One region of the Robertmurraya sp. FSL R5-0851 genome, then DNA from elsewhere that is predicted to be linked to it. Evidence: a T-box and tRNA genes for the amino acid it is inferred to sense, from the RefSeq annotation. Region 1 holds a T-box; the other holds one or more tRNA genes.
The links. The T-box of region 1 lies ahead of tyrS (tyrosine--tRNA ligase). A T-box ahead of a tRNA ligase gene usually reads a tRNA of that ligase, here a tRNA-Tyr.
Positions count from the first base shown of each region.

Region 2: it encodes a tRNA-Tyr, which carries the amino acid that the T-box ahead of tyrS (tyrosine--tRNA ligase) is inferred to sense. The anticodon was not compared.

Region 1 is NZ_JBBOOE010000001.1:3,534,969-3,539,385, forward strand. It holds gene MKX65_RS18190 (nuclease-related domain-containing protein) at 1-447, opposite strand, end outside; gene tyrS (tyrosine--tRNA ligase) at 565-1,824, opposite strand; T-box leader at 1,881-2,109, opposite strand; gene MKX65_RS18200 (transglycosylase domain-containing protein) at 2,254-4,417, shown strand, end outside.
Region 2 is NZ_JBBOOE010000001.1:168,010-172,426, reverse strand. It holds gene sigW (RNA polymerase sigma factor SigW) at 1-157, opposite strand, end outside; gene MKX65_RS00990 (aspartyl-phosphate phosphatase Spo0E family protein) at 353-523, shown strand; gene rocF (arginase) at 541-1,437, opposite strand; tRNA gene MKX65_RS00980 (tRNA-Lys) at 1,591-1,663, opposite strand; tRNA gene MKX65_RS00975 (tRNA-Gln) at 1,794-1,865, opposite strand; tRNA gene MKX65_RS00970 (tRNA-Tyr) at 1,928-2,011, opposite strand; tRNA gene MKX65_RS00965 (tRNA-Thr) at 2,030-2,105, opposite strand; tRNA gene MKX65_RS00960 (tRNA-Val) at 2,150-2,222, opposite strand; tRNA gene MKX65_RS00955 (tRNA-Glu) at 2,312-2,386, opposite strand; tRNA gene MKX65_RS00950 (tRNA-Thr) at 2,411-2,483, opposite strand; tRNA gene MKX65_RS00945 (tRNA-Asn) at 2,520-2,595, opposite strand; rRNA gene rrf (5S ribosomal RNA) at 2,612-2,727, opposite strand; rRNA gene MKX65_RS00935 (23S ribosomal RNA) at 2,960-4,417, opposite strand, start outside.

The DNA of each region.
Region 1 (4,417 bases):
AGAGAATTCTGGGTTAATAAAAACGACCTTTCCGTTTATTGGAGAATGGTAGCCGAGGTGGTGAAGTAACTGTCGTAATAAAGTTTCACTCCTACTTAATTGAGGAAGAGGATTGGTCACTTCCTTTTTGTTTGTTAGATACAATTTGTCGTCTTCATAATAATAATCACCTTCAAAATTCTTGACCTCAAAAATATGAACAGTATCAGAAGTAATCATCAGTGCATCAATTTGAAAGACGGTGTGATTAATTTGAAGTAATAAATCGTTCAAAATCAAACACTCACACTTAAGCTTTTCTGTCATCGAATCAAAGAGTACCTCTCCGTCATATCCTTTTCTTAAGACCAAATAGTGCTGTTTGTCTTTTTCCGTTAAACTCATTCGTTTGTTTAAGGCATTTAGTATCAGCAACTCCGCTGATTCGCTTCGGGATTTGTATATCATTGTCCACATCCTTTCGTTTTTTAAATTATATTCTTGTTTTTATTGCCTCCCACAGACATGATTGTCTATTTTATTACAAATTAAATAAAGACCGCTTAAATAGCGGTCCCCACTTCATTAGTATTTAATTAAAAAGTACTTCTTCTTCCCTCGTCGAATAACAGTAAATTCTCCGTCAATGCGGTCTTTGTCGTCTAATGTATATTCGAGTTCACTTACACGAATTCCATTTACAGAAATAGCGCCATTTGTTACATCTTCACGTGCTTGACGCTTTGACTGAACAATTCCCGCATTTACAAGTAACTCAACAATGTTTAGGCTGCTGCCTTGCTCATAAGTAAATGAAGGTACATCCTTGAAACCTTGTTTAATTTCGCTACCTGTTAAGCTTTGAATATCACCACTAAATAAAGCAGAGGAAATTCGAATGGCTTGTTGTAATGCATCTTCACCATGAATCAAACGAGTCATTTCTTCACCTAAAGCTTTTTGTGCCTTACGAAGATGTGGCTCTTCTTGAACAGCTTTTTCAAGCTCTTCAATTTCTTCTTTAGATAAGAACGTAAAGAACTTCAGGTATTTCACAACATCTGCATCACTCGTGTTAATCCAGAACTGGTAAAACTCGTAAGGTGATGTTTTTTCTGAATCTAACCAAACGGCTCCACCTTCCGTTTTCCCGAATTTCGTTCCGTCAGCTTTTGTCACTAGAGGAATCGTTAAACCAAAAGCTTTTGAGCCTTCTGGTGACATCTTTCTTATCAACTCAAGACCAGTTGTGATATTTCCCCATTGGTCACTTCCACCAATTTGCATTCTACACTCATGATTTTTATGCAGGTAGTAGAAATCCATTGCTTGTAGAATCGTGTACGTAAATTCAGTGAAAGATATTCCCGTTTCTAAACGGGAGGAAATCGTATCCTTCGCTAACATGTAATTGACTCCCACGTGCTTTCCGAAATCACGTAAAAACGTAACGATATCCATGGAGCCAGCCCAATCATAGTTATTCACCATAACTGCCCCATTTTCGCCCTCAAATTTAAAGAGTCGGTTCAACTGTCCCTTAATTCCCTCTACATTTACCTGAACTTGTTCAAGTGTTTGCAACTTTCTCTCTTCACTTTTTCCACTCGGATCACCAATTAGACCTGTCGCTCCACCAACTAATACGATTGGTCGATGTCCCGCTTGTTGAAAACGTCTTAATGTTAAAAACGGTAATAAATGACCAATATGCATGCTATCAGCAGTTGGATCGACACCACAATATAACGAAATCTTTTCTTTATCTAAAACCTCTTTAATACCCTCTTCGTCTGTTTGCTGGTAAACAATCCCTCGCCACTGTAAGTCCTGTAATAAATCCATACAAAGATCCTCCTTATTTGTGAGAAAAATAAAAAAGCCCCTCCGAATCAAAGATTCGAAGGGACGATTAATTTTATCGCGGTACCACCCAACTTGAGGAACAGAAAGCTCCTCCACTTAAAAAGATAACGGAATAACCGTTTACTGCTATAACTGACTTTAATTACAGGTTCACAGTAAATGCTCAGGGAGGTAATTCGATATTCTACTTGTACTGACTCGCATCAACCGTCAGCTTTCTTTAACAGAGATAGAACAGCTACTCATTCCCGTCAAGGCAAAATATTTAGGTGTTAATAGCATTTTTAACATAAAGAGACCTTTATTGTCAATCCAATTTTAGGTAATTTATCATAAAACGACAGGATTCCCCTTTCTGATAGCCTTTTTGTGGTATAATATAACTTGATTTTAGGGGGAATGTTGCCAATGAATGAAGAACGTAATTGGAAAGAAAAACTGAGGACATTGCTTCAACTTTTTACAAATAAAAAAACAGTAAAAGGTGCGAGCATTACCTATCAAGTAGTTTGGAACCTGACCTTAATATTACTTATTATTATTCTACTTGGTGGGGCGTTTGCAGGTGGTGTTGGAGCAGGCTACTTCGCATCATTGACAAAAAACGAACCTATCCGATCTTACGAAAGTATGAAGAAAGATATATACAACTATGAAGAAACATCAAATCTTTATTTTGCAAATGATGTATACCTCGGGAAGCTTCGAACGGATTTAGAGAGAGAAGAAGTAAAATTAGAGGAAGTGTCCGACTATTTGATAAAAGCAGTCGTTGCAACAGAGGACGAATACTTTTATGAACATGACGGAGTAGTTCCCAAGGCAATTCTACGCGCACTTTTCCAAGAGGTAACAAACTCCTCTGTCCAGTCTGGAGGAAGCACGTTAACGCAGCAGCTTATTAAAAATCAAATCCTTACAAATGAAATTTCTTTTGAGCGTAAAGCGAAAGAAATTCTTCTTGCTCTACGTCTGGAAAAGTTTTTTGACAAAAAAGAAATTTTGGAAGCGTATTTAAATGTATCGACCTTTGGTAGAAATTCCTCTGGGAGAAATATTGCAGGGGTTGAGTCAGCTGCAAAGGGACTATTCGGTATTAGCGCAAAGGAATTATCACTCCCGCAGGCAGCCTTCATCGCTGGTTTGCCGCAAAGTCCTTTCGGCTACACTCCTTTTACCAATAAAGGAGAACTAAAAAAGAACCTTGAGCCAGGGTTAACAAGAATGAAAACCGTGTTGCAAAGGATGTACCAAAATAAATCGATTACAAAAGACCAATATGACGAAGCATTAACCTATGACGTGACAAAGGATCTTATCCCAGCTGGGACAAGCTCTATTGAGCAATATCCGTGGGTTACCTTTGAAATTGAAAAAAGAGCCATAGACATACTTGCAAAAATCCTTGCCGAAAAAGATGGTTATACAGAAGAAGACTTACAAAATGACAATGCTTTGCTTGAAGAATATCAAACATTGGCAGACAGAGACATTCGTCGTAACGGGTATGAAATTCACTCCACAATCGATAAGAACCTTTATGACGCCATGGATAAGGTGAAGAATGAGTATCAAAACTATGGTCCGGACAAGGCTGAAACAGTAATAGACCCCGAAACAGGGGAAGAAGTGACCATTATGGAACCTGTCCAAGTAGGTGCGATTCTTATTGAAAACAAAACGGGTAAGATTTTGAGTTTCGTAGGGGGTAGAGAGTATTCTGAAGACTCGCAGCTCAATCATGCTACAAATGCGATCCGTCAAAATGGGTCAACCATGAAGCCTTTGCTTGTTTATGCTCCTGCTTTTGAGCTTGGGAAGGCATCACCAGGTACGATTTTACCTGACGTACCACTACATTTAGCACCAGGCATTAACCGTCCTTGGCCAAGTAACTACACCAAAACTTATAGCGGACTGGTTACAGCTAGATATGCTCTAGCTAAATCATTTAACGTTCCTGCTGTTAAACTTTACAAAGATATTATTGGTCAGAGACCAGCAGAATACTTAAAAAAGATGGGATTCTCTTCATTAACTCCTGGGGATTATGAACAATTATCAACAGCTATTGGATCATTAGATAATGGAGTTACTGTTGAAGAAAACACCAATGCATTCGGTACCTTTGCTAACAGTGGGCAATTTATTGATGCATATATGATTGAAAAAATCGTTGATAAAGACGGAAATATTCTTTACCAACATGAAGTAAAACCGGTAGAAGTATTCAGTCCACAAACTGCTTACCTCACAATAGATATGATGCGTGATGTAATCAATTCAGGAACAGCTACTTCCGTTAAAAGTAGACTGAAATTTTCTTCTGATTGGGCTGGAAAAACTGGAACTGGAACAGATTTCCACGATGCTTGGTTCGTAGCTGTAAATCCAAATGTTTCGTTTGGTATTTGGAATGGGTATGATACACCAAAATCTCTAAAATCATCTGGTCTCAATTATAGCTTACGAAATACCTATTTATGGGCTGATCTCATGAATGCAGCTTATGATGTAAATCCAGCTTTAGTTGACCCTGCCGAAAGCTTTAACATGCCTGGTGGAATTGTGA
Region 2 (4,417 bases), 3.4 Mb from region 1:
ATGCCTCTTGTGCCATATCCTCCGCTTCATGACGATTACCAAGAATTCGAAAACAAAGTTGAAAAACTTTGTCCTTATATATCTCAACGATTTCCCCGTATGCGCTTTGGTCCCCTTTTAACACTTGCTTGATTCTTTTTTTAATCAGTGCTTCCATTCCTATACCTCCGCTCTAATGCGGCTACTCGATAATACGTATCGATACCGGAAAAGGTTTCATTACTTACAAAAAATTTTTCTCCACTACATATTTTAACAAATATTTACTGTAAATAGTTTAAAAATTTTGGCTCTGGGTATAAATGTAGAAATTAGGGAGGTTATTATATCATTACGAATAGGAGTGAATCATATGGATAAGCAATCTCTTCTTAAAGATATTGAAGCTCATCGTAGAAAAATGGTGAGCCAAGCATCTCACTCTTCATTAAGCAATGAAAAAGTAATCATACTTAGTAAAAAATTGGACAATCTATTAAATAAATACGACAGATTAATAAAAAATAGCAGCAACTCTTTATGAGAGTTACTGCTATTGTGTTATAATAATTTTTCGCCAAATAACGAACCCATCAGAGCAACAGCTACTGATGCTGTTTTATTTTTATCATCTAATATCGGATTAACTTCGACAAATTCAGCGGATGTAATAAGTTTAGATTCTGCAAGCATTTCCATGGCAAGATGGCTTTCTCTGTAGCTAATCCCACCGGTAACAGGTGTTCCTACTCCTGGAGCATCATGTGGATCTAACCCATCTAAGTCTAAAGAGAGATGTACCCCATCCGTTCTCTCTTTTAAATACTCAATCGTTTCTTCCATCACCTTTGTCATACCTAAACGATCGATTTCATGCATCGTGTATACTTTTATACCAATCTCTTTTATTAACTCTTTTTCTCCCTCATCAAGTGCTCTTGCACCTATTAGAACAATATTTTCAGGTTTAATTTTAGGTTCAAATCCTCCGACACTTGTTAACATCTTATGTCCAATACCCAGACTTACAGCCAATGGCATTCCGTGGATATTTCCAGAAGGTGAAGTTTCCGCCGTATTAAGATCCCCATGTGCGTCATACCAAATAACACCCAAGCTCTTGTAATGCTTTGAAACTCCAGCTAATGTTCCAATTGCAATACTGTGATCTCCTCCAAGGACAAGCGGAAAGGATCCTGAAGAGATCGCTTGATCAACTTCCTTTGATAGTGCCTCATTTTTTTCTGCGACAAGATGTAAGTTTCTTAGATTAGATTGCTCGTCTATCACAACCTCAGGTCTGCCGATCGGAATATCTCCTAAATCTTGAACTTCATCAAAAAGGTTTCGCAATCTTTCAACAACCCCAGCATACCTAATGGCACTCGGCCCCATATCTACCCCACGTCTCATTTGACCTAGATCCATTGGCATCCCAATAATAGATAGTTTTTTCATCCTCTAACCCCCTGTCTGTTCTCCCTCCTATTGTATACATTTCTATGTCTGTGACTCAACTCGACAAAATCACGCATAAATATGCAGTAAATATCCAATTTTCAAATAACTTTACGTACAAAAAAACCTTAGGAAATACTCCTAAGGTTTAAATGAGCCATGAAGGACTCGAACCTTCGACCCTCTGATTAAAAGTCAGATGCTCTACCGACTGAGCTAATGGCTCAAGATATTAGTGTCTAGCTACAGCAACTAGGGGCTCGGGGTTATAAGGCAAAGTCTCCAGAGGTCAGCACCTCCTACAGCCTTCGCCTTATACCAGTCGCCCCTATTCAAGTTGCTTCCGCTTTTTCCAACTGGGCTAGCTGGATTCGAACCAACGCATGACGGAGTCAAAGTCCGTTGCCTTACCGCTTGGCTATAGCCCAAAAGTCAAAATAAAAAGGACACTTTTAGTTTGTCCAGTTTTAGACTTACTATGTAATTTAAATGGTGGAGGGGGACGGATTCGAACCGCCGAACCCAAGGGAGCGGATTTACAGTCCGCCGCGTTTAGCCACTTCGCTACCCCTCCATTATTCTAAATGAAGCATGGTGCCGGTGAGAGGACTTGAACCCCCAACCTACTGATTACAAGTCAGTTGCTCTACCAATTGAGCTACGCCGGCTTATTAGGAAGACTACTTTTCACAGAAGTGAAAAGTAGTCTTGATGGAGGATGACGGGATCGAACCGCCGACCCCCTGCTTGTAAGGCAGGTGCTCTCCCAGCTGAGCTAATCCTCCGAAATAGAATGTTATTTTCACTTTGCGAAAAAACTTGGTTATTTTCACTTCGTAAAAAAACTTGGTTATTTTCACTTCGTTAAAAAACTTGGTGACCCCTACGGGATTCGAACCCGTGTTACCGCCGTGAAAGGGCGGTGTCTTAACCGCTTGACCAAGGGGCCGTACTAGTAATCTATAAAACAGAGAGCTTCCAACCGGATTCGAACCGGTGACCTCTTCCTTACCATGGAAGTGCTCTACCTGCTGAGCTATGGAAGCATTCCAAAGAGCTCATAAGAGGTTGTCTTATGAAAATGGCTCCACAGGCAGGACTCGAACCTGCGACCGTTCGGTTAACAGCCGAATGCTCTACCAACTGAGCTACTGTGGAACGATAAAATATTAACGCCTGGCGACGTCCTACTCTCACAGAGGGAAACCCTCAACTACCATCGGCGCTGAAAAGCTTAACTTCCGTGTTCGGTATGGGAACGGGTGTGACCTTTTCGCTATCGCCACCAGACTATTTATGCGACACTATTTATTATAATAGTTTTTCGCGTTTTTTCAAGAGAAATTTTTAAGCATTCTCTCAAAACTAGATAATGAATGAAGAAGAAAGAAATACGTTTCATCGTTGTCCAGCTACAGCGCCTAGCCGCTCGAGGTCATAAGCCAAATCCCTCCAGAAGGCAGGCCTTCTTGCGTGATTCGTCTTATGCTTGTCGCGTCTGTTCAAGGCGCTTCCGCTTTTCTTGGTTAAGTCCTCGATCGATTAGTATCAGTCAGCTCCACACGTCGCCGCGCTTCCACCTCTGACCTATCAACCTGATCATCTTTCAGGGATCTTACTAGCTTGCGCTATGGGAAATCTCATCTTGAGGGGGGCTTCATGCTTAGATGCTTTCAGCACTTATCCCTTCCGCACATAGCTACCCAGCGATGCCTTTGGCAAGACAACTGGTACACCAGCGGTGCGTCCATCCCGGTCCTCTCGTACTAAGGACAGCTCCTCTCAAATTTCCTACGCCCACGACGGATAGGGACCGAACTGTCTCACGACGTTCTGAACCCAGCTCGCGTACCGCTTTAATGGGCGAACAGCCCAACCCTTGGGACCGACTACAGCCCCAGGATGCGATGAGCCGACATCGAGGTGCCAAACCTCCCCGTCGATGTGGACTCTTGGGGGAGATAAGCCTGTTATCCCCGGGGTAGCTTTTATCCGTTGAGCGATGGCCCTTCCATGCGGAACCACCGGATCACTAAGCCCGACTTTCGTCCCTGCTCGACTTGTAGGTCTCGCAGTCAAGCTCCCTTGTGCCTTTACACTCTACGAATGATTTCCAACCATTCTGAGGGAACCTTTGGGCGCCTCCGTTACTTTTTAGGAGGCGACCGCCCCAGTCAAACTGCCCACCTGACACTGTCTCCCACCCCGATCAGGGGTGAGGGTTAGAATTTCAATACAGCCAGAGTAGTATCCCACCGACGCCTCCACCGAAGCTAGCGCTCCGGCTTCTCAGGCTCCTACCTATCCTGTACAAGCTGTACCAAAATTCAATATCAGGCTACAGTAAAGCTCCACGGGGTCTTTCCGTCCTGTCGCGGGTAACCTGCATCTTCACAGGTACTATAATTTCACCGAGTCTCTCGTTGAGACAGTGCCCAGATCGTTACGCCTTTCGTGCGGGTCGGAACTTACCCGACAAGGAATTTCGCTACCTTAGGACCGTTATAGTTACGGCCGCCGTTTACTGGGGCTTCGATTCAGAGCTTCGCGTGAGCTAACCCCTCCTCTTAACCTTCCAGCACCGGGCAGGCGTCAGCCCCTATACTTCGCCTTGCGGCTTCGCAGAGACCTGTGTTTTTGCTAAACAGTCGCCTGGGCCTATTCACTGCGGCTCTTCTGGGCTATTCACCCTGAAGAGCACCCCTTCTCCCGAAGTTACGGGGTCATTTTGCCGAGTTCCTTAACGAGAGTTCTCTCGCTCACCTTAGGATTCTCTCCTCGCCTACCTGTGTCGGTTTGCGGTACGGGCACCTGTTACCTCGCTAGAGGCTTTTCTTGGCAGTGTGGAATCAGGAACTTCGGTACTATATTTCCCTCGCCATCACAGCTCGAGCCTTTTGATCACGGGATTTGCCTCGTGATCAGCCTAACTGCTTGGACGCGCATATCCAACAGCGCGCTTACCCTATCCTCCTGCGTC